Regions from separate parts of the Cytobacillus sp. Hm23 genome, predicted to be linked through region 3. Evidence: a T-box and tRNA genes for the amino acid it is inferred to sense, from the RefSeq annotation. Region 3 holds a T-box; the other regions hold tRNA genes.

Region 1 (4,867 bases), on a different contig from region 3:
AATGAATTCAATAGCTAGTGAACTAAAAATTTCAACTAAACAAATTAATAATGTTATTTCATTGCTGAATGAAGGTAATACGGTGCCATTTATTGCACGATATCGTAAAGAGCTTACTAATGCTTTGGATGAGGTTCAAATTCGAGCTATTCAAGAGAAATGGACATATTTACAAAATCTCGAGTCGCGTAAAGAGGAAGTTATTCGCTTAATAAGTGAACAGGGGAAGCTTAGTGAAGAACTGAAAAGAAAAATAGAAGAGACGACAAAGCTGCAGCAAGTAGAAGATTTATATCGTCCATACAAGCAGAAAAGGCGTACAAAAGCAACGGTTGCTAAGGAAAAAGGTTTGGAGCCTTTTGCAAAGTGGATAATGGATTTTCCGAAAAATGTAAATGTTGAAGACTATGCGCAACAATTCATATCGAAAGAGAAAGAGCTAGTTTCTGTTGAAGAAGTATTACAAGGTGCAAAAGATATTATTGCAGAATGGATATCAGAGGACGCAACTATTAGGCAATGGATTCGTAAAGAAACATTACAAAAAGGTAGAGTTGAATCTTCTGTAAAAGATGAAGCTGCTGATGAAAAAAAGGTATTTGAAATGTATTATGAGTTTGGGGAGTTAATTAATAAAATTGTTCCCCATCGTGTACTCGCTATGAACAGGGGTGAAAAGGAAGAAGTTCTGCGTATTTCAATTAAGCCACCGATAGAACAAATTTTAAGTTATGTACTTAATTCTGTCATAAAACAAACAGACTCTTCTGTTAACGTATATGTAACTGAAGCGATTGAGGATAGTTACAAAAGGTTAATTCAACCTTCTATTGAAAGGGAAATCCGCAAAGAGCTTACTGATAAAGCAGAAGACCAAGCGATACATATTTTTTCAGAGAATTTAAGAAACCTGCTACTGCAACCCCCGTTAAAAGGCAAGGTTGTGTTAGGTGTTGACCCTGCATATCGAACAGGGTGTAAATTAACTGTTGTAGATGAGACAGGAAAAGTGTTGCATATTGATGTCATCTATCCACATCCTCCAGCGAAAAAAATAACTGAAGCAAAGGATAAAGTCATTTCTACTTTAATAAAGTTCGACGTAGAGATGATTGCAATTGGGAACGGTACTGCGTCAAGAGAAACCGAGCAATTTATCGCCGAGACCATAAAGGAAACTAATTCAGACATATACTATTTAATTGTCAATGAGGCTGGAGCTAGTGTTTATTCCGCTTCCGATTTAGCAAGAGAGGAATTTCCAGAATTACAAGTAGAAGAGAGAAGTGCCATTTCTATCGCAAGGCGTTTGCAGGATCCTTTAGCTGAACTTGTGAAAATCGACCCTAAATCAGTAGGTGTAGGCCAATACCAGCATGATGTATCTCAGAAAAAGCTAAACGATTCTTTAACTTTTATTGTAGAAACAGTTGTAAACCAAGTAGGTGTTAATGTAAACACTGCCTCCCCTTCACTTCTTCAATATGTAGCAGGTTTATCAAAAACTGTTGCAAAGAATATTGTGAAGCAAAGAGAGGAGAGTGGGAAATTTAGTAATAGATCTGAACTGAAGAACATTCCGCGCCTTGGTTCAAAAACGTATGAGCAATGTATTGGTTTTCTTCGTATTAATGATGGTGACTCACCTTTGGATCGGACGAGTATTCACCCCGAAAGTTATGAAATAACAAGGTTGTTACTTGAGAGGCTTGGATTAACAATTGACCAAATAGGGTCAGGTGAATTAATTCAAGCGATGGGTAATGTATCAATAGATGAGATGTCAGTAGAATTAAGTGTTGGTAAATTAACGTTGAAGGATATTGTTGAAGCTCTTAAACGTCCAGAAAGAGATCCTAGAGATGATTTGCCAACGCCATTATTAAAGAAAGACGTATTGCAACTAGAAGATTTAGAAAAAGGTATGGAATTACAAGGGACAATTCGTAATGTAGTAGACTTTGGCGCGTTTGTTGATATTGGAGTTAAGCAAGATGGCCTAGTTCATATTTCAAAGCTAAGTAACCGGTTTGTTAAGCATCCACTGGATGTTGTGGCTGTTGGTGATGTTGTAACAGTATGGGTTGATGATGTTGATGAGAAGAAAGGAAGAGTTTCCTTAACGATGTTAGGTGCAAATTAATAAATGTATAAAACACTGCTATTTAATTAGTAGTGTTTTTTCTGTAAAAAAACCAGCATTGGTTAAGAAGCCTAATTTGATAGGAGTTTTTTTCATAATAAGCCTTTTGTATTTGGTTTTTAAACCAAGTTGGCATAACTATACCCTCCTTAATTTTAGATGATGTTTTCTTCTTATATTAAATGGCTGTTTTCGTATTGATTGTTGTTTTTTGTTCTAATATATAAGCACGTATAAACATAGCGGCCGTGGCATCTTTTCAACTTTTACAATTATTTAGAGTTCATAAGACTTTTCATACTGTCCGTTTTTATTAAAAATAGCAACAATGTTTACGAAAAGAGCCTATTAAATGGAACAGCGCTAGATGGAGACTTTATGAGGTCGCCATTGTTAAAGATACTTTTCATATGTGTATGATATGGTTTTTATAGTCTTAAGACGAACGAAAATTATATTCGTGTTTAGTCCATATTACGAAAAGCAACAAGAAAATAGTTTAGATTGTAGATGAAACGAATTTGTATGTGTAGTATTTATTTTATGCAATAATAGCTTGTTAGGTTTCATTTTCTAAGTAATTGGTGAACTTATTGTTGAGAATAAGGAGGAATAGTAATGGACGATCGTCAACTTCAGGATTTAGTAGAAGAAGTATCCCGGTTATCCTTTGGTAAGCCATTTAGACATAAGGCCGTATTTAATAATAGGCTACGAACTACTGGTGGGAGATATTTGCTAAAATCTCATAACATTGAATTGAATGTAAAGTATTATCAAGAACATGGGATAAGTGATTTGATCGATGTAATTAAACATGAGCTATGTCATTACCATCTTCATATTGAAGGTAAGGGGTATAAGCATAGGGATAGAGATTTTAAACAACTTCTTACATTAGTTAACGCTCCGAGGTTCTGTAAACCTATTCAGGCTGCTACAAAAAACAAGAAATATGAATATATTTATGAATGCATAAAGTGTCAAAAACAATATATGCGAAAAAAAAGAATGGATATGAATAAATATGTATGTGGTCAATGTAGAGGGAAAATAAGATTGCTTGACTTAAAATAGAAATCGTGATAAATTATAAAAGCGTCGCTGATGTAAGATGACAGATAATAGCCTATCATAGTCTTGACAACGATTGTATAGCTGAATATAATATGAAGAGTTGACATTTATTCCACAGTAGCTCAGTGGTAGAGCTATCGGCTGTTAACCGATCGGTCGCAGGTTCGAATCCTGCCTGTGGAGCCAAGGAGAAGTACTCAAGTGGCTGAAGAGGCGCCCCTGCTAAGGGTGTAGGTCGCGTAAGCGGCGCGAGGGTTCAAATCCCTCCTTCTCCGCCAGTGACCAGTTGTTTCTAGGCCCGTTGGTCAAGTGGTTAAGACACCGCCCTTTCACGGCGGTAACACGGGTTCGAATCCCGTACGGGTCATATATTATTTATGGGATGTGAGGAAGTTTAATGTGCAAACGCATATTAAATACTCGCCTCCCATTTCTTAACTCATGATGAGTGAAGTTTCGCTATCATCATAGGGAGGATTAGCTCAGCTGGGAGAGCACTTGCCTTACAAGCAAGGGGTCGGCGGTTCGATCCCGTCATCCTCCACCATTTATTATAAATTATTAGGTCCCGTGGTGTAGCGGTTAACATGCCTGCCTGTCACGCAGGAGATCGCGGGTTCGATTCCCGTCGGGACCGCCAGCTATATACTGTTCTACGTATGTAATAACAAGAATTAAGCATACTACTTATGGAGATCTCAATTACAAAGATCCATAACAATATATCTAAATATTATTGGGCTATAGCCAAGCGGTAAGGCAACGGACTTTGACTCCGTCATGCGCTGGTTCGAATCCAGCTAGCCCAGCCATTGTTAATTTTTATGTTATTAGGCATTAGCTCAGTTGGTAGAGCACGGCCGAGTATTCGTCGGAGCAAAACCACTGCGCACAAATCGAAAACATCATGAGTATACATGTAGGGATTTGGGTGTCTAGTTTTTTTAAAAAAATCTTTTAGTTTTACTTTTATGTTTACGAGCCATTAGCTCAGTTGGTAGAGCATCTGACTTTTAATCAGAGGGTCGGAGGTTCGAGTCCTCCATGGCTCACCATATATACGCGGGTGTGGCGGAATTGGCAGACGCGCTAGACTTAGGATCTAGTGTCCTTGTGACGTGGGGGTTCAAGTCCCTTCACCCGCACCAATGATTATTTTTTTATGCGGTCGTGGCGGAATGGCAGACGCGCTAGGTTGAGGGCCTAGTGGGGGAGACCCCGTGGAGGTTCGAGTCCTCTCGACCGCACCAAAAAAACACTTGCAATTATATTTGAATGGTGTTATTATATAAAAGTTGCTGATTTAATTAGCGCCCGTAGCTCAATTGGATAGAGCGTCTGACTACGGATCAGAAGGTTATGGGTTCGACTCCTTTCGGGCGCGCCAGTTAATTTCAAACGAAATTTGACTCCAATCCCATGATACGGGAAGTAGCTCAGCTTGGTAGAGCACATGGTTTGGGACCATGGGGTCGCAGGTTCAAATCCTGTCTTCCCGACCATTATAAAATAATATATAAGCGGGTGTAGTTTAGTGGTAAAACCTCAGCCTTCCAAGCTGATGTCGTGAGTTCGATTCTCATCACCCGCTCCAAAAAAACAAAAAAAGATATTGACATCACAATGAACAAGATGTTATATTAGTAA
Region 2 (12,886 bases), on a different contig from region 3:
CATGGGGCCTTAGCTCAGCTGGGAGAGCGCCTGCCTTGCACGCAGGAGGTCAGCGGTTCGATCCCGCTAGGCTCCACCAATAAAATATCATTTGTAAATTAACTTGGCGGTGTAGCTCAGCTGGCTAGAGCGTACGGTTCATACCCGTGAGGTCGGGGGTTCGATCCCCTCCGCCGCTACCAAGTAAACAAGGACCTTTAGCTCAGCTGGTTAGAGCAGACGGCTCATAACCGTCCGGTCGTAGGTTCGAGTCCTACAAGGTCCACCATACAATGTTGGAGGAATACCCAAGTCCGGCTGAAGGGATCGGTCTTGAAAACCGACAGGGGTGTCAAAGCCCGCGGGGGTTCGAATCCCTCTTCCTCCGCCATTTTTATTTTCTTAATAACTGATTGATAAACATCAAGAAGAGACAGTGAGAAATGCACATTGAGAAAATTAAAATTTACTATTATCGCGGGGTGGAGCAGTCTGGTAGCTCGTCGGGCTCATAACCCGAAGGTCGCAGGTTCAAATCCTGTCCCCGCAACCAAAAAAAATGTGGTCCCGTGGTGTAGCGGTTAACATGCCTGCCTGTCACGCAGGAGATCGCGGGTTCGATTCCCGTCGGGACCGCCATTATTGATAAAAAATTGGCTCGGTAGCTCAGTCGGTAGAGCAGAACGTAAACATCTTGAGATACTTCAATGTAGTTCTGCGAGGAGCAATGTCTTGCAAAGAGATGCGACGAGCAAAGTGTTATATCTATTTAGAAAGTTCAATTTTTTTATTGTTTGGCTCGGTAGCTCAGTCGGTAGAGCAAAGGACTGAAAATCCTTGTGTCGGCGGTTCGATTCCGTCCCGAGCCACCATCTATAGGTTAAGAGTATATTATCTCTACCCGTCAATCTTCAGTTGGTAAATTGACATATATACTATGGCGGTTGTGGCGAAGTGGTTAACGCATCGGATTGTGGCTCCGACATTCGTGGGTTCGATTCCCATCAGTCGCCCCATTTAAAAATTAAATACCTTATGAATATGCGGGTGTAGTTTAGTGGTAAAACCTCAGCCTTCCAAGCTGATGTCGTGAGTTCGATTCTCATCACCCGCTCCATTTTAAATAATGGGCCTATAGCTCAGCTGGTTAGAGCGCACGCCTGATAAGCGTGAGGTCGATGGTTCGAGTCCATTTAGGCCCACCATTATTCCACAGTAGCTCAGTGGTAGAGCTATCGGCTGTTAACCGATCGGTCGCAGGTTCGAATCCTGCCTGTGGAGCCATTGGAGAAGTACTCAAGTGGCTGAAGAGGCGCCCCTGCTAAGGGTGTAGGTCGCGTAAGCGGCGCGAGGGTTCAAATCCCTCCTTCTCCGCCAGTTTGATAATATTTCATGGCCCGTTGGTCAAGTGGTTAAGACACCGCCCTTTCACGGCGGTAACACGGGTTCGAATCCCGTACGGGTCATCCATTTAGACACTGCATAAAATGCAGTGTCTTTTTTGTGGTGTGCTTGGCATGACTAAATTATGAAGGGCGGACCGGTAGATAGGTTTGCCTCGTAAGTTTTGCTTTATCATTTTTACTCCTCTTACTGTAGCTCCCTTTTGCTCATTCTATAAGGTAGACTTAAAATGTTAATTCGTATTACTTAATTATACGAATCATAGTGTTTGTTGCAAGGCTGAAGTAGCTCCGAAATGAATCGATATTTTAAGTGCTTTAACAAAATGAACATTACCTGTGTAATGATATACCCTTAAATATAGATAATATTGTATAGTTATTCCTCATATGCAAATGTAATTGCCTTTTTTAAAAAATACCGAATAAATTAAATATCTTTTTATTTTAAATGAACATTCTAATTGTATGCGCTTACATTATTCGTTTTTTAACTATGATATGAGCTTTTATGACATATTATGTAGAATGATGTAATAAAAATACGAATTATTTTAAAAGGAATTATTATTTTATTCGTGAATAATAAATATTAATGAAAACTATATTTTTGAAAAGAGGGGAAATACATTGACAGTAAGCGCGCCACCAACAGATTTTGATTTGCATTTATTTCATGAGGGCTCTTTATTCCAAAGTCATATGCTATTTGGTGCACATATTTGTCAAAAGGGTGACGACATTGAAGGAACACGATTTTGTGTATGGGCACCACATGCTAAGAGCGTAAGTGTAGTAGGGACTTTTAATGATTGGAATGGGAAAAACTATGAGCTTGAGAAAATAAATGATGAGGGAGTTTGGCATCTTTTTACGCCTGTTAATTTAGCGGGTGAGATTTACAAGTATGAAATTATCACACCTTCTAATCAAAAAATACTAAAATCAGATCCTTATGCATTTTACTCTGAAGAAAGGCCTCAAACAGGGTCAATTGTTTACAATATGGGTTCTTATAAGTGGAGAGATAAAAAATGGCAAAATCGAAAACAAAAGAACGTACAATCTAAACCTGTTTTTATTTATGAGTTACATTTTGGATCTTGGAAAAAGAAAGCTGATGGGAGCCATTATTCATATAATGAATTAGCGGAGTTGTTAATTCCGTATGTTGTAGAAAATGGCTATACACATATAGAATTGTTACCACTTATTGAACATCCATTGGATATTTCTTGGGGCTATCAAGGGGTAGGATATTTTTCAGCTACGAGTAGATATGGATCTCCACGTGAGTTAATGAAGTTTATAGATCTATGCCATCAACAAGGAATTGGCGTTATTCTAGATTGGGTTCCAGGTCATTTCTGCAAAGATAATCATGGATTATATATGTTTGATGGGCAGCCGACATATGAATATGAAAATCTACAAGATCGAGAAAATCCAGTTTGGGGAACCGCTAACTTTGATTTAGGCAAACCAGAAGTTCAAAGCTTTCTAATTTCGAATGCCCTTTTTTGGATTGAGTATTTTCATATCGATGGCTTTAGAGTTGATGCTGTAGCTAATATGATTTATTGGCCTAGTACGAATGGACATCAACATCTAAATAAAGGAGCCATATCATTTTTACAAAAAATCAATGAAGTTATTTCCTTTTATGCACCGGAAACATTAATGATTGCGGAGGATTCCACTGACTTCCCACAAGTAACAGAAAGTGTACCGGCAGGAGGGTTAGGATTTAGTTACAAATGGAATATGGGTTGGATGAATGATATCTTGACTTACATGAAGGCTGAATTCAGTGACCGGCAATATTTACATGACAAAGTAACGTTCTCACTTCTATATGCATTTTCAGAGAAATTTGTATTACCACTATCGCATGACGAGGTTGTTCATGGTAAGAAATCATTGTTAAGTAAAATGCCTGGTGACTATTGGCAGAAATTTGCCCAGCTTCGCCTTTTATACGGCTATTTAATAGCACACCCTGGAAAGAAATTGTTATTTATGGGTGGAGAATTTGGTCAATTTGATGAATGGAAAGATCAAGAACAATTAGATTGGAACTTGCAAGATTTTGTCATGCATCAAAAACTTCATGCATATGTTAAAGAGTTACTTAAAATTTATAAAAGAAATAAAGCTTTATATGAAATTGATGATACTCATGATGGTTTCGAATGGATTGATGTAAACAATCATGAGCAATCAATATTTTCATTTATTAGAAAAGGAAAAAATGAAGAGGACTTTTTAATTATCGTGTGTAATTTCACTGCTACAGTTTACCATGATTATATAGTTGGTGTTCCGGGCAAAGGTGAATATCGGGAAATTCTAAATAGTGACGAAATGGATTTTGGAGGTGCTGGAAATAGAAATAGCAAAAAAATAATTAGTAACGAAGGAACATATCATGGGAAGCCATATCACTTAGCAGTTACAATTCCTCCATTAGGAATATCGATTATACGTCCTATTAAAAAAAGAAAGGAGAGGAAGAGAACTGATGGGCAAAAAAAAATGCATAGCAATGATCTTGGCAGGAGGAAAAGGTAGCCGATTACGGTCATTAACAAAAGAGATAGCTAAACCAGCAGTGCCATTCGGAGGTAAATATCGAATTATTGACTTTGCGTTAAGTAATTGTACAAATTCAGGAATTGATACTGTTGGAATTCTTACTCAATATCAGCCATTAGAATTACATGATTACATTGGTATAGGTAGTGCTTGGGATCTTGATCGAAAAAATGGTGGCGTAACTTTATTACCTCCGTACATTGCGGAAGCAGGTATGAAATGGTATACGGGGACATCTTCAGCAATATACCAAAATATTAATTACATTAAACAATATAACCCTGAATATGTACTTATTTTGTCTGGAGATCATATTTATAAAATGGATTATGCGTATATGCTTGATTATCATATTCAAAAACAGGCAGACGTATCTATTTCTGTCATCGAAGTACCGTGGGAAGAAGCAAGCCGCTTTGGCATTATGAATACCGACGAAAGCATGAATATTACTGATTTTGAAGAGAAACCAGCAAATCCTAAAAACAACCTTGCTTCAATGGGGATTTATATTTTTAATACATCTATTTTACTTGATGTATTAGAAAGAGATGAACTTAATCCTGAATCAACGCATGATTTCGGCAAAGATATTATTCCTTTATTACTCGATGAACAAAAAAAATTAACCGCTTATCCTTTTCAAGGCTATTGGAAAGATGTGGGTACTGTTAATAGTTTATGGGAAGCCAATATGGACTTATTACACAATGATACAGACTTAAATATATATGATCATTCATGGCGAATTTATTCAGTAAATCCTAATCATCCTCCACAATATATAGCCCCAACTGGAGACATAAGAGAGTCCATTGTATGTGAAGGGTGTATCGTAGAAGGAGAGATTGATCAATCTGTTCTCTTCCAAGGTGTACATATTATGGAGGGAGCAGTTGTTAAAAATGCCGTTATTATGCCTGGTGCGACTATTGGTAAAAATGCTTATATAGATAACGCCATTATTTCTTCAGGAGTTAATATATGTGATGACATGATTATACGTAAAAAGGAAGAAAGTGATGAAATCATTTTGGTTAGTGAGGAATAATCTGCATTATAAGAACATATGAAAATTATATTACTTATTTCACATATGTTTGTTCATAAATGAACAAGGAAAGGATGGCGAATAAATGAATCAAACGATGCTTGGGATCATTGATGCAACACAAAGCTTTGACTCTATACAACAACTAACTATCAATCGATCAGTACCTGCAATCCCATTTGCTGGGAGATATAGATTAATTGATTTTGTACTTTCCAATATGGTGAACTCTGGAATTACTAGTGTCGCTATTTTTCCGAAAGATCAATATCGTTCACTTATGGATCATATTGAATATGGCCAGCAGTGGGATTTAAATCGTAAAAGGGATGGATTATTCTTTTTTCCTTCTGCGATTGGTTCACAGAGTGAGGAATTCAATGTTTTCCGGCAGTATAAGAACAACATCGATTATTTTCTTCGAAGCAAACAGCAATACGTATTAATCTCAAATTGTTATACAGTTTGCAATATTGACTATCAAGCTATTTTACAACAACATATAGAATCACAATGTGATATTACTGAAATTGCACATAACGGCAAACCTATGGGTATGTACATCTTTAATTTTTCTCTATTGTTTGACTTAATAACTAACTATGAAAAGTTTGGATATACGACGATTCAAGACGTGGTATTAGACCCTTCACATCATTTACAAATATGTAGATATGAATATGAGGGATATGTTGCAAAAATAAACACCATAAAAGATTACTATACACATAGTCTAGAATTATTAAAACCTCAAGTGTGGAAAGAGTTATTTAACCAAATTAATCCCATTTATACTAAAGTGAAAGATGAACCCCCTACAAAATATATGAATGGCTCGATGATAAAAAATTCATTTATTGCAAATGGATGTAAAATTGAAGGTGAAGTTGAAAATAGTATCATCTTTCGTTCGGTTAACATAAGTAAAGGGACAGTAGTAAAAGACAGTATTATTATGCAAAAGAGTCAAATAGGTGAAAATTGTGTATTAAACGGTGTCATTTTAGATAAAGATGTTAAAGTAGAAAATAATGTCATACTTACAGGTGATTACACGACACCATATATAGTTCCAAAGGGAACAATTCAAGGAGCGTTGATGAATACATGAAAGTTTTATTTGCTGTTTCAGAATGTGTACCATTTGCAAAAACAGGCGGACTAGGTGATGTAGCAGGAGCGTTACCGAAAGAACTTAAACAACTCGGTACAGATATTAGAGTGATCTTACCAAAATACGGAACGATTCCTGTCCAGTATAGAGATAAAATGAAAAAAGAAGCGAATATAACTGTTCAAGTCGGTTGGAGACAGCAGTATTGTGGAATTGAGTCATTAGAGCAAGATGGAGTCACATTTTATTTTATCGATAATGAATATTATTTTAAACGTGATTTTATCTTATATGGTCATTATGATGATGGTGAACGTTTTTCATTTTTTTGCCAGGCAGTATTAGCATCGTTACCCGTCTTAGACTTTAAGCCAGATGTCATACATGCTCATGATTGGCATACCGGAATGATTAGTTATTTGTTAAAAGAAAAGTATAGTAAAGTACCCTTTTATGAAAAAATAAAAACTGTTTTTACTATTCATAACCTTCAGTATCAAGGTGTATATCCGAAAGAAATTTTACCAGAATTATTCGGTTTAAATGAACAATCATTTGCATCAACTAGTCTGGAGTTTTATGGGAATGTAAACTTTATGAAAGCAGGCATAGTTACTTCAAATGTTGTTACAACGGTAAGTCCCACATACAAACATGAAGTTCAGACACCTTATTATGGTGAGAAATTAGATGGGGTTCTTAGAGATAGAAAACAGTCGCTCGTTGGAATACTAAATGGCATAGATGATCAATCGTATAACCCCAAAAATGACCCATATATTACTAAGAATTTCGATAGAACCTCTATAGATTCAAAAGTATTGAATAAACAACATCTACAAGAACATTTTTCATTACCAATTAGTAAAAAAACACCAATTATTGCAATGGTAACAAGGTTAACCCAACAAAAAGGTATTGATTTACTTATTAATATTTTCCATGAACTTATGCAAGAGGATATACAATTGATTGTCATTGGGTCTGGAGAACATCGATATGAATCATTCTTTAATGAAATGGTAAATCATTATCCAGAAAAGTGTAAAGCATACATCGGTTTTCACGAAGAGTTAGCCAGGATGATATATGCAGGAGCAGATCTTTTCCTCATGCCTTCCTTATTTGAACCGTGTGGATTAGGTCAATTAATAGCAATGAGATACGGTGTTATTCCTATTGTAAGAGAAACAGGTGGCTTAAATGATACGGTTGAATCATTTAATGAAGAGACAATGACTGGAAATGGTTTTACATTTACCAATTATAATGCTCACGATATGCTGTATACAATTAGAAGGGCATTATCCTATTATCATAAAACTAATTTGTGGAATAAGCTGATTATAGAAGTGATGAATCGTGATTTTAGTTGGGCACAATCAGCTTTTAAATACAATCAGCTGTATGCTGATTTGATGACTCGGAGTGGTAATCGTGTTCTCTAACAAGGAGACGTTCAAAGAAGCGTTTATCAAAAAGTATGAGACCTTATATGGAAAGGGGTTTCGTTATTCTACTATACGCGATCAGTATTTTACGCTAGGAAATATGGTAAGAGAACATATAAGTACTAAATGGATCGAAACAAATGAAAGAAACCGCCTGAATGAAAATAAACAGGTATATTATTTATCAATTGAATTTTTACTAGGAAGATTACTTGGTAATAATTTAATTAATTTAGAAATTAGAGAAGTTGTTGAGGAAGGATTAGCGGAACTTGGTATTAGTCTAACTGAAATTGAGGAAAGTGAAGCAGATGCTGGTCTAGGTAACGGAGGATTAGGACGTCTTGCAGCATGTTTTCTCGATTCATTAGCTTCTTTAAATCTTCCGGGACATGGATTTGGTATTAGATATAAGCATGGGTTGTTTGATCAAAAAATAGTTGATGGATATCAAGTGGAACTACCTGAACAATGGTTGCGACATGGAAACGTTTGGGAGGTTCGGAGACCAGATGAAGCAGTAGAGGTCCGGTTTTGGGGTGAGGTTGAAACAACTAATAAAAATAATTATTTATCATTTCGACATGTTGAAACGGAAATAGTGATGGCTGTGCCATACGATATACCAATTATAGGTTACGGCTTACATTCAGTTAATACGCTTCGAATTTGGAGCGCGGAAGTGTCTCCTCATGCTGTTCGTAAAAATATGATGGATTATAAAAGTGAAACTGAAGCAATTTCTGAATTTTTATATCCAGATGATACCCATGTTGAAGGAAAGTTACTAAGGCTAAAACAGCAGTACTTTCTAGTATCTTCTAGTCTACAAAGTATTGTTCGTTCATATAAGCTTAATCACAGTAGTTTAAGAGATTTTCACGAACATATTTCTATTCATATTAACGATACTCATCCTGTATTAGCTATTCCTGAATTAATGAGGATTTTACTTGATGAGGAGCGTATGAACTGGGATGAAGCATGGAATATAACTACAAATACAATTTCATATACGAATCATACAACATTAACAGAAGCACTGGAGAAATGGCCAATTGACATTTTTCAACCACTTCTTCCGAGAATTTATATGATAGTTGAAGAAATTAACGAGCGCTTTTGTAGAGACTTGTGGCAAAGGTATCCTAATGACTGGGAACGAATCGAAAGTATGGCTATTATTGCTCATGATGTTGTAAAGATGGCACATCTCGCTATTGTAGGCAGCCATAGTGTAAATGGGGTAGCTAAATTGCATTCTGAAATATTAAAGAAGCGAGAAATGAAGTTATTTCATGATGTTTTTACCGATAAATTTAATAACAAAACAAATGGCATAGCGCATAGAAGATGGTTATTAAAGGCAAACCCCCAGCTAACAATGCTATTAAATGAAACAATAGGAGATTCATGGATTTCAGAACCTGAAAAACTAATTGAAGTCCAAAAATATTGCGAGGACTCAATCTTTCAGAAACAGTTGTATCATGTGAAACAGGATAGAAAAAAAATACTAGCGCGCAGGATAAAGGATCAAACTGGCCTTGTCGTTGATACACATTCTATATTTGACGTTCAAGTTAAGAGACTTCATGCATATAAGAGGCAATTGTTAAATGTACTACACATTATGTACTTATATAACAGGCTTAAAGAAGATAGAAGTTTCATTGTTTTCCCAAGAACTTTTATCTTTGGTGCAAAAGCATCACCAGGATATTTTTATGCAAAAAAAATAATTAAATTAATAAATTCAGTTGCCGACATTGTAAATAATGATCCGGATATAAACGACATGATAAAGGTAGTTTTTTTAGAAAATTATAAGGTTTCACTTGCTGAAGAGATCTTTCCTGCTACAGATGTTAGTGAACAAATATCGACAGCGAGTAAGGAAGCCTCTGGAACAGGAAATATGAAATTTATGATGAATGGTGCTATTACGATTGGAACACTTGATGGAGCTAATGTAGAAATGAATGAGCGGATTGGTCAAGAAAATATGTTTACATTCGGCCTTTCGGCAAACGAAGTCATCCAATACTATGAACATGGAGGTTATCAATCTACTGAATACTACCATCATGACGAACGAATTAAACAAATAATTAATCAATTAATAAATGGTTTTTTCCCACATGTGTTAGATGAGTTTGAGGTCATTTATGACTCTTTACTTATGCAAAATGACCATTATTTTGTTCTTCGAGACTTTGATTCTTATGTTTGTACACAGGAGAAGATAGGAGTTTCCTATCAAATTAGGGACGAATGGTTAAAAAAGAGTGCTATAAATATTGCACATTCTGGCTATTTTTCTAGCGATAGAACGATACAACAATATGCAGACAGCGTTTGGAAAATAACTGCTGGTTTATTAGAAAAAAACTGATCTAATATTTATATGTTCATATTAAGGGTGGTGAACGATCATTTGAAAGCCACTCTCTTTTGAATTTTTTTACAGAGTTCAAACCCCGCCTCTTTAGGCGGGGTTTTGCAATTAGGTGGGAGTGATTCTGAACCTGCTTACCCAAAAAGTAAAGCTTACATAGGTTAAATATATTATTTCTATGGGTATAGTGTAATTTAATGTTTGTGTACATAATGAATTATGTTAAACTTTGAAAGGTGTGGAAAAAAAACAAAAATTATACAGCAGGATGGTGAAATAGAGATTGTTTACATCAATTAAGAGGAAGCTTCTAGTGTTATTTATGCTATTAATGATAGGTACGTTATTATTCGTTGCTTTGTTTTTGCAATATCAAACGGAGCAACAAATTGAAAAAGACGTCAAAACTCAGGCTGAAAACCTTGTGGAGCAAATAAATAACTACGTAGATTCATTTGTTGAGAAATATGCGATTAGCATTGAAGAGATTAGTAGAGAAAAAGACTTTGAGACATATGTATTAGCTATGTTATCTGACGATAAAAATGACATAAAGGAATTAGACCCTATTATTTTGGACAGATTTAATAATTACTTAGATCTTTATTCCGATGCGTATTTAATTTATGTTGCTGCTCGAAATGACACATTGAAAATCCAGCCACCAGTAGTAGATTTAGACGAGGACTTTAGTGTACTTGATAGACCTTGGTATACGTTAGCAGAGCAATCCCAGGATAAGGCTGTATGGACAGAACCTTACCTTAGTGAAGACGGTGAATATGTAGTCACAGTGTCAAAAGCAATCGTAATTGACAACGAGTTTAAAGGAGTCATTGCTACAGATCTTAAGCTTGAACAATTAGAATCAGTTATGCAAAATATTGATCTAACGAATAACGGTTACCCTTTTATACTTGATAAAAGTAAAAATGCCGTTGTGCATCCGACAGAGAGAGGGAACAACTTATCTGATCTTGATTTTATAGACAAGATGTACGGAGATAATGAACAGGGTTTTTTTCATTATGATTTCAAAGGTGAAGAGAAGGTACTTGCATTTGAAACAGTTGACCAAACGGGTTGGAAACTTGGGACGTCTTATACATATAAAGATTTAATGGCCAGTTCAAATAAATTGCGTAGTTGGATTATGGTTATTTCATTGACAGCTGTAGTGATATCTTTAATTATCATTTATATTGTAACAAATCGTATTTTAAATCCACTCATACATTTGAAGAAAGATGTAATGAAGGTGACAGCTGGGGATTTAACTGTAAAGGCACAACAAAAAACAAAAGATGAAATAGGTGATTTGACTATTCACTTTAATGACATGGTTAAAAATATGCACCACTTAATTATAGCTATTGAACAATCTAACGACCATGTATTTGAATCGGTTCAGGGATTAAGTGCTGTCTCAGAAGAAACAAATGCTTCAAGCGAAGAAATTGCCAAAGCGATAAATGAAATTGCAGTTGGTACAGCACGTTCAGCGGAGGATATAGAGAAATCCAATCAATTAATGGGTGTATTATCTTCTCAAATAAAGAATGTTACGTCTCTTACTGATAAGATGTCATTGCTATCGGTTGATGCCGAGAACGCCAATGAAAATGGATTTGAGAAAATTGAAGAATTAAAAACTATTTTTTCAAAGACTGAAGCGAATTTTAATACAGTTGATGAAATTATCGTTAATTTAGAACAAAAAATAACTGAAATTGAATCTGTTATGAAAGCTATTAATGACTTTTCTGAACAAACAAATTTATTGTCTTTAAATGCAAGTATTGAGGCTGCAAGAGCTGGGGAACATGGTAAAGGATTTGCAGTAGTAGCAAATGAGGTTCGGAAATTAGCAGAACAATCTACTGTTGCTACTGATCAGGTTCGAAGAACAATTCAAAGTATTCAATTAGAATCGAAGCGAACTGTAAATGAAATGGCGAATACAAAAAGATATTATAAAGAACAAGCTCTAGTCGTGAATGATACTGAACAAGCGTTTAATACAACTTCAAGAATTGTAAGTCAATTAAAGAGCTCAATAGATGATGTGCAAGAAGATATGATGAATATTCATAATCATCGTCAAGAAGTTTCGCAATCGATTGAAAATATTGCTGCAATGTCACAACAGGCAGTTGCTGCATGTGAAGAAGTGAGTGCTTCAACTGATGAGCAAACAATAGCATTTAATTCGGTTACAAAAGTAGCAGAAGATTTATTAGAGTCAAGTGAAGAATTAACAGATAGGATTAGCAGATTTAAAGTATAGGAAAGGAGTATATTTTATGTGACTTGGATGACTGGCAAGCGCTAAAGTATGGTAGCTTGCCGAGTCACCCTGATATTTTATATATAATTTTGACAGATTGTGCTTATTAGTTATCTCCGTCAAGGAAGTTACCTAAACCGCCTAAAATGCTACCTTCTCCTGTTGTTTTACCTGGAGTTTGAGGGGCACTAGCAAAAATACGATCAGCCAAGCGACTAAATGGCAATGATTGTACCCATACCGTGCCTGGACCTCTGACAGTAGCAAAGAATAAGCCTTCACCACCAAAAAAAGCTGTTTTTACTTTTCCAACAAACTCAATATCATAATCTACTTCTTTTGTCATGGCAACTAAACAGCCAGTATCAATACGCAACATCTCCCCAGGCTGAAGCTCGCGACGATGGATCGTACCACCAGCATGTAAGAATGCCATTCCATCTCCCTCTAGTTTTTGCATTATAAAGCCTTCGCCCCCAAAGAATCCTGCACCAAGCTTGCGCTGGAATTCAACTCCAACAGATACACCTTTAGCAGCACATAAAAAAGCATCTTTTTGGCAAATTACTTTACCATCTAAATCACTTAAGTCAATAGGAATAATTTTA
Region 3 (12,886 bases):
TTGCTATGGCGCGCCAAGGTGGAATGGGTATTATTCATAAGAATATGTCAATTGAACAACAAGCTGAGCAAGTTGATAAGGTAAAACGATCTGAAAGTGGTGTTATTTCAGACCCGTTTTTTTTAACTCCTGAACATCAAGTGTATGATGCAGAACATTTAATGGGGAAATACCGTATTTCAGGTGTTCCGATCGTCAATAATAACGAGGAGCAAAAACTTGTAGGTATAATTACAAACCGTGATTTACGTTTTATCCAAGACTATTCTATGTTAATTTCTGATGTTATGACAAAGGAAGAACTGGTAACTGCTCCGGTTGGGACGACATTAGAAGAAGCTGAGAATATACTACAGCATCACAAAATTGAGAAATTACCTCTTGTAGATAATCTAGGAGTACTAAAAGGTTTAATTACGATCAAAGACATTGAAAAGGTCATTGAGTTTCCTAATTCAGCAAAAGATAAACAAGGGCGTTTATTGGTAGGGGCTGCTGTCGGGGTTACAGCTGACACATTGCTTCGTGTGGAAGCATTAGTGAAGGCAAGTGTGGATGTCATTGTTGTTGATACTGCCCACGGTCATTCAATAGGGGTGTTAGATACAGTTAAGAAGATTCGTGAAACTTATCCAGAATTAGATATTATTGCTGGAAATGTTGCAACAGCTGAGGCTACAAAGGACTTGATTGAAGCAGGTGCAAATGTAGTTAAAGTAGGAATAGGACCAGGTTCCATTTGTACAACTCGTGTAGTAGCTGGAGTTGGTGTACCACAAATTACTGCAATTTATGATTGTGCCACTGAAGCTAGAAAACACGATGTCGCGATTATTGCAGATGGTGGAATAAAATATTCAGGAGATATTGTTAAAGCTTTGGCTTCTGGTGGGCATGTGGTCATGTTAGGTAGTCTGCTTGCAGGTGTAACTGAAAGTCCAGGAGAGACAGAAATATTCCAAGGCCGTCGATTTAAAGTTTATCGTGGTATGGGATCTGTTGGAGCAATGGAAAAAGGTAGTAAAGATCGTTATTTCCAAGAAGATAATAAGAAGTTTGTTCCTGAGGGTATAGAAGGTCGTTTACCATACAAAGGTCCTTTAGCAGATACGGTATATCAGCTAATCGGTGGTATACGATCAGGAATGGGGTATTGTGGTGCACAAAATTTAGAAGCACTTCGAGAAAAATCTCAATTTATTCGGATGACTGGGGCAGGCTTAAGAGAAAGCCATCCGCATGATGTACAAATTACAAAAGAGTCCCCTAACTATTCAACGAGTTAACAAGGTTAGCAGTTAATAAATAAAGACAGTTTTCGCATTAATTGTTGCTTTTCGTACTAAAAACCAAATTCATGGCATCTTTTCTTCTGTACAACATTGACTAACGATGTTAAACCATTTTTTTGGTGCTAATTGGATAACAATAGCAACAAAGTTTATGAAAAGAGCCTAAATAAATTATACATGATCGTCAACCGAAGATAAAAAACTATATAAAAGGGCGCTTGGATGACATTCTAAGACAAAAGGAATTACAGATTGAATCGGTTAAAGCATATTCATTTACTAGCCAAGTTTGCATAAATTGTAAAACTGATGCAATGAGATGTGAATCAAGCTTTTAATAATTGTGTTTTATGATTGTCAATAGATAGTGTGTATAACACTATCTATTTTTTTTTAGTAGAATATGATACAATAACGTCTATGTAATGTTAATGATGGAGGGTTTTTTAGTGAAAAACAGATTTCAAAAAGGCTTAATTATAAGTCTTTTATCAATGATAATATTAATGACTTTTACGAATACATCTCAACGTGCGTACGCTCAAGAAGATCAATTAAATATAGAAGCTGATGCAGCGATAGTTGTAGAAGCCTCGACAGGTAAGATTTTATATCAAAAAAATATCGATACAATTCTAGGTATTGCAAGTATGACCAAAATGATGACAGAATATCTGTTATTAGAAGCTATTGATCAAGAAAAAGTAACATGGGATCAAAATTATAAAGTATCAGATTATGTATATAAAATATCTCAAGATACAAGCTTGTCAAATGTTCCTCTCGTTCAAGGAGGAGAATATACGGTAAAAGAGCTTTATGAAGCAATGGCAATATATTCAGCTAATGGTGCAACAATAGCTTTAGCTGAAGTAATTGCAAATACAGAAACAGAATTTGTTAAGATGATGAATGCTAAAGCGAAAGAACTTGGCTTGAAGGATTACAAGTTTGTTAATTCTACAGGTCTTAATAATAATAGTCTTTATGATATGCATCCTGAAGGTACAAGTAAAAGCGATGAAAATTTAATGTCTGCTAGAACGACAGCAACACTAGCTTACAAGTTATTTAATGATTTCCCAGAAATTATTAAAACAGCAAGTATTTCTAAAAAAGTGTTCCGAGAAGAGGGAGAATATCCTATTCAGATGGCTAATTGGAACTGGATGCTTCCAGGGTTAGTTTATGAATACGAAGGGGTAGACGGAATAAAAACAGGATTTACTGATTTAGCCGGCTATTGCTTTACTAGTACTGCAGAAAGAGATGGCATGCGTTATATCACTGTTGTTATGAACGCGAAATCAAACGGGAAATCCATGGCAGAAGCTAGATTTATTGAAACTGAAAAACTTTTAGATTTTGCATTCTCTAACTTTAAAATGCAAGAACTCTATCCTGAAGGTTTTCAAATTAAAAAGGAAGCTATTGTTCCTGTTGTAAAGGGTAAAGAAAAAGAGATTGAAGTATATACAGATAAGCCAATCAAGACAGTAATTAAAAATGGTGAAGAAGAACTGTTCGAGCCTGTATTTAATATTAGTGAAGAAGTATTAACAGAAGACGGTGCGCTAACTGCTCCTATTAAAAAAGGTGATGTAGTAGGGACGATGACTGTTTCATACGAAGGTGACAATGGTTATGGTTTTTTAACCTCAGAAGGTGAAAAAACTTTGCAAACAGAAATCATCACGAAAGCAGCTGTAGAAAAAACAAACTGGTTTGTATTAATGACTAGGGGAATTGGTGGCTTTTTCTCAGATGTATGGACAAGTGTATCTGAAACAGTAAAAGGTTGGTTTTAACCATATTTATAACACATATAAAATGATGATTGGCTCCCTTGATGGGAGCCTTCTTTTAAAGAATGAAGGGTGTAGTATATTGAATTTGAAAATGACCTTTAACTTCAGCTAACGACCGAAGTTAAAAGCATATTCAAATGAAATTATTCCAATCCACGCTGTGGATGAATAAGGTGTTTACGATTTTCTTAATAAAAATGAAAATTTACTATTAGGATTTTCTAGTTTTTTAATGTAAAATAATACACAATGGATTAATAATGGCTCAAGGAGGACAACATTAATGGTTAATACAGGTACTGATCGCGTAAAACGTGGTATGGCAGAGATGCAAAAAGGTGGCGTTATCATGGACGTGGTAAACGCTGAGCAAGCGAAGATAGCGGAAGAAGCTGGAGCTGTGGCAGTTATGGCTTTGGAGAGAGTTCCTGCTGATATAAGAGCTGCTGGTGGAGTAGCAAGAATGGCAGACCCAACAATAGTTGAAGAGGTAATGAATGCTGTTTCGATTCCAGTTATGGCGAAGGCGCGTATCGGCCATATTGTTGAAGCACGTATACTTGAATCTTTAGGTGTAGACTATATTGATGAAAGTGAAGTTCTTACACCTGCAGATGAAGAGTATCATTTAAATAAAAGAGAATATACTGTGCCTTTTGTATGTGGGTGCCGTGATTTAGGAGAAGCGACTCGACGTATTGCCGAAGGTGCTTCAATGCTTCGTACAAAAGGAGAGCCTGGTACAGGGAATATCGTTGAAGCTGTACGTCATATGCGTAAGGTAAATGCTCAAATTAGAAAAGTTTCTAGTATGAGTGTAGATGAATTAATGACAGAAGCAAAAAATTTAGGAGCACCTTATGAGCTTCTTTTACAAATAAAAAATGAAGGTAGATTGCCAGTCGTTAACTTTGCTGCTGGTGGAATCGCAACACCTGCGGATGCCGCGTTAATGATGCAATTAGGGTCTGATGGAGTATTTGTTGGTTCGGGTATATTTAAATCAGAAAATCCAGCTAAGTTTGCACGTGCAATTGTTGAAGCAACAACCCACTTTGAAGACTATGAGTTAATTGCTAGTCTTTCTAAAGGTTTAGGTACAGCGATGAAAGGGATTGAAATTTCATCAATCTTACCAGAGCATCGTATGCAAGAACGTGGATGGTAATTAAGGAGTAGTATATATGGTGAAAATAGGTGTTTTAGGCCTTCAAGGAGCAGTGCGTGAGCATGTTTGGGCTATAGAAGCTGCAGGTGCAGAAGCTGTTGTGATAAAAAGGGTTGAGCAATTAAATGAAGTTGAGGGGTTAGTTTTACCTGGGGGCGAAAGTACAACGATGCGTCGTTTAATTGATAAATATAGTTTTATGGAACCACTAAGAGAATTCGCTTCGGCAGGTAAACCTATGTTTGGGACATGTGCTGGTTTAATTTTGCTAGCTAAAGAAATTGTTGGCTACAAGGAAGCCCACGTTGGGGTTATGGATATGACCGTAGAAAGAAACTCTTTTGGTCGCCAAAGAGAAAGTTTTGAAGCAAAGCTTTCAATATCTCACGTAGCCGATGATTTTATTGCTGTATTTATCCGCGCTCCTCATATCGTCTCAGTAGGAGAGGATGTTGAGGTATTAGCAAAGCATAATAACAGAATTGTAGCAGCTAGGCAGGACCAGTTTCTAGGATGTTCCTTTCACCCAGAATTAACAGAGGATTATCGGTTAATGAGTTATTTTGTTAGTATGGTTGAAGAAGCGAAAGAAAAAAATTATGTATAAAACAGTTGCAAGTTCAAAATACTTATAGTAAATTATGTATACCAATTTAAAAATGATGAAGCAACGACAGGAAATAGTAACAAGAATCTTTTTCTGAAAGAGAGTCGGTGGTTGGTGCGAACCGATGGGGAAGACTTGTGAATCCATCCTAGAGCAAAAATACTGAACAAACCTATTTTAAGGGTAGTAAGTATTTTCGGTAAAGTACCGTTATTTATTTGAAGTGAAAGATAATGATGTCATTGTCTTTAACTAGGGTGGCAACGCGGGTTAACTCTCGTCCCTTCTTATAGGGATGGGAGTTTTTTGTTTTTTTTAGGCCCTTTTCGCAAGCTTTGTCGATTGTTGCTGAATGAAAACAGCTATTACATTAAAGGAGGGGTAACAATGTTAGATTTAAAAGTATTAAGAGGAAATTTTGAAGAGATTAAAGAAAAACTAACGTTTCGAGGCGAAGATTTAACAGATTTAGGACGTTTTGAGGAACTTGATCAAAATCGTCGTGAATTAATCGTAAAAACTGAGGAATTAAAAAGTAAAAGAAATGAAGCTTCTCAACAAGTCGCAATGCTTAAACGTGAGAAAAAAGATGCAGATCATTTAATAACTGAAATGAGACAAGTCGGAGAGCATATAAAAGAGCTTGATGTTGAACTCCGTAAGGTTGAGGAGACTTTACAACAATTATTATTATCTATACCTAATATTCCACATGAGAGTGTCCCAGTTGGTGAAACTGAGGATGACAATGTAGAGGTACGTCAATGGGGGCAAGTTCCTCAATTTACTTATGAGCCCAAACCCCATTGGGAAATAGCTGACGGTCTAAATATTTTAGACTTTGAACGTGCTAGTAAAGTAACTGGTAGCCGGTTTGTATTTTATAAAGGTTTAGGGGCAAGGCTTGAGAGAGCTTTAATGAATTTTATGCTAGACCTACACGTTGAAGAGCATGGATATGAGGAGTTATTGACGCCATATTTAGTGAATCGCGCTAGTATGACAGGAACTGGTCAGCTTCCTAAGTTTGAAGAGGATGCTTTTTTAATTGATAGTGAAGACTATTTCTTAATTCCTACTGCGGAAGTACCCGTTACTAATTTATATAGAGATGAAATATTGTCTGGTGAACAACTCCCTATCAATTATGCAGCGTATAGTTCATGCTTCCGTTCTGAGGCTGGATCAGCTGGTAGAGATACAAGAGGGCTTATTCGGCAGCATCAATTCAACAAGGTAGAACTTGTGAAATTTGTTAAACCAGAGCATTCATATGAAGAATTAGAAAAAATAACTAGTCATGCTGAAAAAGTGCTACAATTACTTGGTTTACCATACCGTGTGATGAGTATGTGCACAGCAGATCTTGGCTTTACAGCTGCGAAAAAGTATGATATTGAAGTATGGCTGCCGAGCTATGGAACATTCCGTGAAATTTCATCTTGTAGTAATTTCGAGGCATTTCAAGCTCGTCGTGCAAACATTAGATTCCGCCGTGATAAAAAAGGAAAACCAGAGCATGTTCATACGTTAAATGGATCTGGGTTAGCTATTGGACGTACAGTTTCTGCAATACTAGAGAATTATCAACAACAAGACGGAACAGTCATTATTCCAGAGGTATTACGTCCTTATATGAGAAATAAAGAGGTAATTGGCTAGTAACTACGGTGGGGAAATAAGTTTATTGTAAGGAAGAAACGGTACATTTAATGTAAGTGAGCAAATTGTTTATTACTAAAACAATAGTAAGTAGAATAAATAGAGGAGAGTGAAAACTCTCCTCAAAAAAGTTTTTAATTTATATTGACAGGCTTGATTATCATATGGTATATTAATTCTTGTCGATACGGAGGAATACCCAAGTCCGGCTGAAGGGATCGGTCTTGAAAACCGACAGGGGTGTCAAAGCCCGCGGGGGTTCGAATCCCTCTTCCTCCGCCATAATTTTGATTACAATTATCAAGCGCATAATATAATTGGAGATCTGTTGAATTCGTTACACATGTAACGAATTTTTTAGTATAATTTTTGAATTGTGATCGTCATTACGGCAACGCCCCTCATAATTCATACGTAATTACATATAAAAAACGAGCAATCCATTGCTCGTTTTTTTGTTGCTATTTAGTTAACACCCTTGAATGTTTTATAAACGTTGATATTCGTTCAATAATAGGCTCAATTGACTGCTTGTTTGAAATGATGTCATAATCATTGATATTAATGCGTAAAACTGGACACGCATTAAAATTGTTTATCCAATTTTCATATCGTTCGTGCATTTCTTTCCAATACTCAATAGGTGTTTGTTGTTCCATTGGTCGACCACGCTCTTGTATCCGAGAAATAATATCATCTAAGCTTCCTTCAAGGTAGATTAACAAGTCAGGATGCGGGAAATAAGGTGTCATCACCATTGCTTCAAAAAGGTTTGTATATGTTTCATAGTCTACAGCAGACATTGTTCCTTTTTCGTAATGCATATTTGCAAAAATACCTGTATCTTCGTAAATAGAACGGTCTTGTATAAATCCTCCACCGTATTCAAATATTTTCTTCTGTTCTTTAAAACGTTCTGCTAAAAAATAAATTTGCAAGTGAAAGCTCCACTTATTAAAATCACTATAAAATTTATCTAAATAAGGGTTTGAATCAACCTTTTCAAAGGATGTACGGAATTGTAAAGCGTTAGCTAACGAATTTGTCATCGTTGATTTACCTACACCCACTGTACCTGCTATTGTAATAACAGCATCATTTGGTATTTCATATTTTTCTCGCAAATTCATTGAATTCTGCTCCTTTTAGTAAAGTCTGTTGTAGTATGTTAAGAATCATTTCTAAATCATTTTGATTTTGGACGAAGTCGAGTTGATCACCATTAAAGCGGAGAACTGGAATTGTAGGATTTTCACGTTCAAATTGTTCCATTGCTTGTTCGTAATCACTACATAATTGTTCTAAATAGCTAGGCTCAATATTTTTTTCAATGTCTCTACCACGCATATTAATTCTATTAAGTAATGTATCTAAACTTGCATGTAAGTAAATAACTACATTTGGAGTAGGCAAATCCGCAGTTAAGATATTGTATACTTGAATATATTTAGTAAGTTGGTGATGTTTCAGCGTGCGTTCAGCAAAGATTAAGTTCTTGAAAATATGATAATCAGATACTACTGCTTTATTTTTTCTTATATACTTTTGTTCAATGTCTTCAAGTTGTTTGTACCGATTACAAAGAAAGAACATTTCCAACTGAAAGCTCCACTCGTCAATATCTTCATAAAATTTCCCTAAAAAAGGATTCTCATCAACGATTTCTTTTAATAAATGGATGTTAAAATGATTTTCAATTGCTTTTGCGAGTGAAGTTTTCCCGACACCGATCGGGCCCTCTACTGTTATAAAAGGTGTTTGTTTCATTAAGTTGTCCCCCTCTTAAAAGGTAAAGAAAATCCTGCTTTGAATTCGAGTTATATTCATGTACGAGGTTTGAAATATTAAGCTTCTATCATGTAGGGAGAAGATTAAAATGCATATGCATTTTGAATAACAACCAAACGTACGATCAAAAAACTGACAAATTGTATTTTATCACAGTGAATCATTTCACGGTGTGACAATCTGAAAGAAATTGTTGGGAAATAAAAATAATTATATTAGCTTTTGGATATTATCATTGGTAAATTATATATGAAAGGAACGAAAGAGACTACTGTTTAATGTAACATATATTATTTATTTAAAGCTCTTTTCGTAAACCATGTTGTTATACTAAAATGGGAAGTATGAAGTGTTTTAAAGGAGCTCAATAAATATAAATAGAAAAAATGCCTCGCACACTAGATATATACGTGCTTAATAATAGAATGAAAAGCAAAAATTAATTCGAAAACAGCCCTTATAATGGAAGTTCTCTTAAAGTACTTAATTTTAAGATGACTTACCTGTATCGCTTGTTGAATTTATTTGTTTAGTTATTTGGACTATGAGTCCCTAGATATTAAGTACAGCACCAATCCTCTCAAAGCAATTCGTTTCATAATAACGCCCGAAGGAAAAAGGTGAATTCGAGCGAATAGATGTACCACTTTTCGGGAAGGCCCATAGCCTTTGCCCACTATATGACAAGGAGATAAAGAATGGATAAAGACGAATATTACATGCGCCTTGCTCTTAATGAAGCAAAGAAAGCTGAACAAATAAATGAGGTTCCTATTGGTGCTGTAATTGTGAAAGATAATGAAATTATTGCTTCCGCATTTAATTTACGTGAAAGAGAACAAAGATCATTAGCCCATGCCGAATTACTTGCAATTGACGAAGCATGTAAAAGTATAGGATCTTGGAGACTAGAAAATACGACGTTATATGTTACGCTAGAACCATGTCCGATGTGTGCTGGAGCCATTGTTTTGTCAAGAATTCAAAGGGTAGTTTATGGTGCCAAAGATCCAAAGGGAGGTTGTGCTGGAACAATCATGAATCTTTTAGACGAGAAAAGGTTCAACCATCAAGTAGAAGTTGAAAGAGGAATATTGGAGAAAGAATGTGGTTCTATCTTAACAACTTTTTTTAATAATATACGAAAAAGGAATAAAGAGAAAAAAATGAAAGAAAGTTAACAAAAAAACAATTTTCATATAATTTACAGTGTGTATTTCATTGCAATTTTTCGCTAAAGGCTTTATACTAATAATTGCGTTGGTAACAATGCATATAATATTTGGTTTCAATTTTGCCGTGCTAAGCGGGGAGGTAGCGGTGCCCTATACTCGCAATCCGCTCTAGCGAGGCCGAATCCCTTCTTGCGGTTAGTCCATTTTAGGGTCTGACTTAAGTAAGTGGTGTTGACGTCTGGGTCCCACGCAATGGGAATCCGTGAACCCTGTCAGGTCCGGAAGGAAGCAGCAGTAAGCGGAAGCTCTCATGTGCCGTGGGGTTGCCTAGACCGAGCTAACTGCTTAAGTAACGCCTAGGATGACTAATCAAGGGAAGGTGCACGGCAGTTATTATACAAATAAAACTCACTCTCTAAGAGTGAGTTTTTTGTATAATTAAATAAAAAGATTTATCTTTCACTTTGAAAATGATTAATTAAGTAAGGTATAATGAATAAGATAAAAATGTGAAGGGGGGCGTGTTTTTGAGTTACCAAGCTTTATATCGTGTTTGGAGACCACAACAATTTCATGATGTAGTTGGTCAGGACCACGTTACGAAAACACTTCAAAATGCACTGCTCCAGCAAAAATTTTCACATGCGTATCTTTTTTCTGGCCCTCGCGGTACCGGAAAAACAACTATTGCAAAAATTATAGCTAAAGCAGTAAATTGTCAAAAAGCCCCTATTGCAGACCCGTGTAATGAATGCAGTAGTTGTCGCGGCATATCAGATGGATCAATTTCTGATGTTATTGAAATTGATGCAGCATCTAATAACGGAGTAGATGAAATTAGAGATATAAGAGATAAGGTGAAGTATGTACCGAGTGCAGTTAGATATAAAGTGTACATTATTGATGAAGTGCATATGTTATCTATAGGTGCATTCAATGCGTTATTGAAAACTTTGGAAGAACCGCCAGAGCACGTTATTTTTATTTTAGCTACAACAGAGCCTCACAAAATACCATTAACTATTATTTCGAGGTGTCAAAGGTTTGATTTAAAAAGAATATCACCACAAACAATTACCTTTAGGTTGAAAACTATTCTTCAAAATCAACAGGTGATTGTGAAAGATGATGCGTTACACGCAATTGCAAGAGTAGCAGAAGGTGGAATGCGGGATGCATTAAGTTTGTTAGATCAAGCATTATCTTTTAGTGGGGAAGAAGTTCAGCTGGATGACGTGCTAACGATTACAGGATCTGTTTCGCAGTCTTTTATCGCTGATATCGTTGCCGCCTTAAAAGATAGAGATGTATCCAAAGGGCTTAAATCGCTAGATTCGTTAATGAATCAAGGTAAAGATCCAATGAGGTTTGTTGAAGATGTAATCATGTACTTTCGTGATATGCTACTATATAAAACAGCCCCAAATCTGGAAAATGTTCTTGAACGAATAACAATTGATGACCAATTTAAGCAACTGGCTGACAATTTTAGGTCTTCTGAAATTTACACGATGATTGATCGATTAAATAAAAGCCAACAAGACATGAAGTGGACAAATCATCCTCGCATATTTTTAGAGGTAACGATAGTAAAGCTCTGCCAACTTGAAGAGCCTAAGGCGATAACGCAATTGCCGGAAATTGATTCATTAATGTCAAAAATAGAACAGCTAGAATCAGAGCTAAACCAAATAAAAGTTAGTTCTCAACATACTCATGCACAACAAACAGATTCATCACAAGAAAAGCGATCACAAAAAGGAACAAGAAAAAGCGGCTACAAAACACCGACTGGTCGCATTCAGGAAATTTTGAATAATGCTACTAAACAAGACCTCCAATTAATTAAAAGTCGTTGGGGCGATATGTTAGACTTGTTAAGAAAACAAAATAAGGTTTCTCATGCAGCTTTATTAAATGATAGTGAACCTGTCGCTGCCTCAAATGATGCCTTTGTGTTAAAATTCAAATACGAAATCCATTGTAAAATGGTCGCGGAAAATAATAATAATATTCGTGATAATGTTGATGGTATATTAATTGAGATGGTCGGAAAGCGTTTTGAATTGGTTGGTGTCCCAGAAGAAAAATGGTCAGAAATCAGAGAAGAGTATATTCGTGGTCAAAGAGATGAAGAAGATAATGAAAATGAAGAGGACTTACTTGTTACAGAGGCTAAAAAACTAGTTGGTGATCATCTCATTGAGATGAAAGAATAGATAGAATTATATAAGGAGGAATACAATAATGCGTGGAATGGGAAATATGCAAAAAATGATGAAACAAATGCAAAAAATGCAAAAGGATATGCAAAAAGCTCAAGAAGAACTAGGTGAAAAGACGATTGAAGGAACAGCTGGTGGAGGGATGGTAACAGTTACTGTTAATGGCCATAAAGAGGTCATCGATGTGGTAATTAAAGAAGAGGTTGTAGACCCTGAAGACATTGAAATGCTTCAAGATCTTGTACTTGCTGCAACAAATGAAGCCTTAAAGAAAGTAGAAGAGATGACTAATGATACGATGGGACAATTCACTAAAGGATTGAACTTACCAGGTGGAATGTTCTAGAGAGATTAATTTTCCGATTATTAAACGGTGAAAATTACCTTTTAATAATCGGATTTACTACTTGTTGGGATAAATAGGACGCTAACAATGATTGAAATTGACTTGCTACAATCCCGTTACCAAATTAGTAGAACCGCACCTTCTTGACAACTCGTCATATGGTTATTGTATATAAACTGGCGCTTTGCGCTTTTTCTTATCTGGGAGGTTATCCTATGCATTATCCTGAACCAATATCAAAACTAATCGATAGTTTTATGAAACTGCCAGGGATAGGTCCAAAAACGGCCGTTCGTCTGGCTTTTTTTGTGTTAAATATGAAAGAAGATGTTGTGCTTGACTTTGCTAAAGCTTTAGTCAACGCCAAAAGAAATTTAACGTATTGCTCTAAGTGTGGCCATATTACTGACCAAGATCCATGTTATATATGTGAAGATGAGCGCCGCGATCGAAGTGTTATTTGTGTACTTCAAGACCCAAAAGATGTAATCGCAATGGAAAAAATGAAAGAATACAATGGATTGTACCATGTTTTGCATGGAGCTATATCACCTATGGATGGTATTGGACCAGAAGATATAAAAATTCCTGAGCTGTTAAAGAGACTACAAGACGATGAGATACAAGAAATAATATTGGCAACTAATCCTAATATAGAAGGTGAAGCTACTGCCATGTATATATCTAGGTTGTTAAAGCCAGCTAATATAAAAATGACTAGAATTGCCCATGGCCTCCCTGTTGGTGGAGATTTAGAATATGCGGATGAGGTAACTCTTTCTAAAGCATTAGAGGGTAGAAGAGAGCTCTAGCAA

What was found. A T-box is a leader RNA that pairs with one kind of tRNA and senses whether it is charged. The one in region 3 lies ahead of serS (serine--tRNA ligase), so its partner is inferred to be a tRNA-Ser.
Region 1: it encodes a tRNA-Ser, which carries the amino acid that the T-box ahead of serS (serine--tRNA ligase) is inferred to sense. The anticodon was not compared.
Region 2: it encodes a tRNA-Ser, which carries the amino acid that the T-box ahead of serS (serine--tRNA ligase) is inferred to sense. The anticodon was not compared.

Annotation. Positions count from the first base shown of each region.
Region 1 covers NZ_JBPXRQ010000040.1:36,035-40,901, forward strand. The annotation lists gene ACSVDA_RS19810 (Tex family protein) at 1-2,143, shown strand, start outside; gene cmpA (cortex morphogenetic protein CmpA) at 2,166-2,279, opposite strand; gene ACSVDA_RS19820 (SprT family protein) at 2,762-3,220, shown strand; tRNA gene ACSVDA_RS19825 (tRNA-Asn) at 3,332-3,406, shown strand; tRNA gene ACSVDA_RS19830 (tRNA-Ser) at 3,408-3,498, shown strand; tRNA gene ACSVDA_RS19835 (tRNA-Glu) at 3,516-3,587, shown strand; tRNA gene ACSVDA_RS19840 (tRNA-Val) at 3,692-3,767, shown strand; tRNA gene ACSVDA_RS19845 (tRNA-Asp) at 3,785-3,860, shown strand; tRNA gene ACSVDA_RS19850 (tRNA-Gln) at 3,958-4,032, shown strand; tRNA gene ACSVDA_RS19855 (tRNA-Lys) at 4,200-4,275, shown strand; tRNA gene ACSVDA_RS19860 (tRNA-Leu) at 4,283-4,368, shown strand; tRNA gene ACSVDA_RS19865 (tRNA-Leu) at 4,385-4,470, shown strand; tRNA gene ACSVDA_RS19870 (tRNA-Arg) at 4,531-4,607, shown strand; tRNA gene ACSVDA_RS19875 (tRNA-Pro) at 4,646-4,722, shown strand; tRNA gene ACSVDA_RS19880 (tRNA-Gly) at 4,741-4,814, shown strand.
Region 2 covers NZ_JBPXRQ010000010.1:163,231-176,116, reverse strand. The annotation lists tRNA gene ACSVDA_RS08885 (tRNA-Ala) at 4-79, shown strand; tRNA gene ACSVDA_RS08880 (tRNA-Met) at 106-182, shown strand; tRNA gene ACSVDA_RS08875 (tRNA-Ile) at 192-268, shown strand; tRNA gene ACSVDA_RS08870 (tRNA-Ser) at 278-370, shown strand; tRNA gene ACSVDA_RS08865 (tRNA-Met) at 456-532, shown strand; tRNA gene ACSVDA_RS08860 (tRNA-Asp) at 543-618, shown strand; tRNA gene ACSVDA_RS08855 (tRNA-Phe) at 776-851, shown strand; tRNA gene ACSVDA_RS08850 (tRNA-His) at 920-995, shown strand; tRNA gene ACSVDA_RS08845 (tRNA-Gly) at 1,023-1,096, shown strand; tRNA gene ACSVDA_RS08840 (tRNA-Ile) at 1,108-1,184, shown strand; tRNA gene ACSVDA_RS08835 (tRNA-Asn) at 1,189-1,263, shown strand; tRNA gene ACSVDA_RS08830 (tRNA-Ser) at 1,266-1,356, shown strand; tRNA gene ACSVDA_RS08825 (tRNA-Glu) at 1,374-1,445, shown strand; gene glgB (1,4-alpha-glucan branching protein GlgB) at 1,989-3,953, shown strand; gene ACSVDA_RS08815 (glucose-1-phosphate adenylyltransferase) at 3,904-5,028, shown strand; gene ACSVDA_RS08810 (GlgC family sugar phosphate nucleotidyltransferase) at 5,114-6,139, shown strand; gene glgA (glycogen synthase GlgA) at 6,136-7,590, shown strand; gene ACSVDA_RS08800 (glycogen/starch/alpha-glucan phosphorylase) at 7,580-9,988, shown strand; gene ACSVDA_RS08795 (methyl-accepting chemotaxis protein) at 10,314-12,278, shown strand; gene ACSVDA_RS08790 (TIGR00266 family protein) at 12,385-12,886, opposite strand, start outside.
Region 3 covers NZ_JBPXRQ010000069.1:1,492-14,377, forward strand. The annotation lists gene guaB (IMP dehydrogenase) at 1-1,286, shown strand, start outside; gene ACSVDA_RS23700 (serine hydrolase) at 1,727-3,100, shown strand; gene pdxS (pyridoxal 5'-phosphate synthase lyase subunit PdxS) at 3,384-4,268, shown strand; gene pdxT (pyridoxal 5'-phosphate synthase glutaminase subunit PdxT) at 4,285-4,875, shown strand; T-box leader at 4,930-5,163, shown strand; gene serS (serine--tRNA ligase) at 5,263-6,537, shown strand; tRNA gene ACSVDA_RS23720 (tRNA-Ser) at 6,727-6,819, shown strand; gene ACSVDA_RS23725 (deoxynucleoside kinase) at 6,999-7,667, opposite strand; gene ACSVDA_RS23730 (deoxynucleoside kinase) at 7,645-8,304, opposite strand; gene tadA (tRNA adenosine(34) deaminase TadA) at 9,024-9,506, shown strand; RNA gene ffs (signal recognition particle sRNA large type) at 9,623-9,887, shown strand; gene dnaX (DNA polymerase III subunit gamma/tau) at 10,028-11,719, shown strand; gene ACSVDA_RS23750 (YbaB/EbfC family nucleoid-associated protein) at 11,748-12,071, shown strand; gene recR (recombination mediator RecR) at 12,287-12,883, shown strand.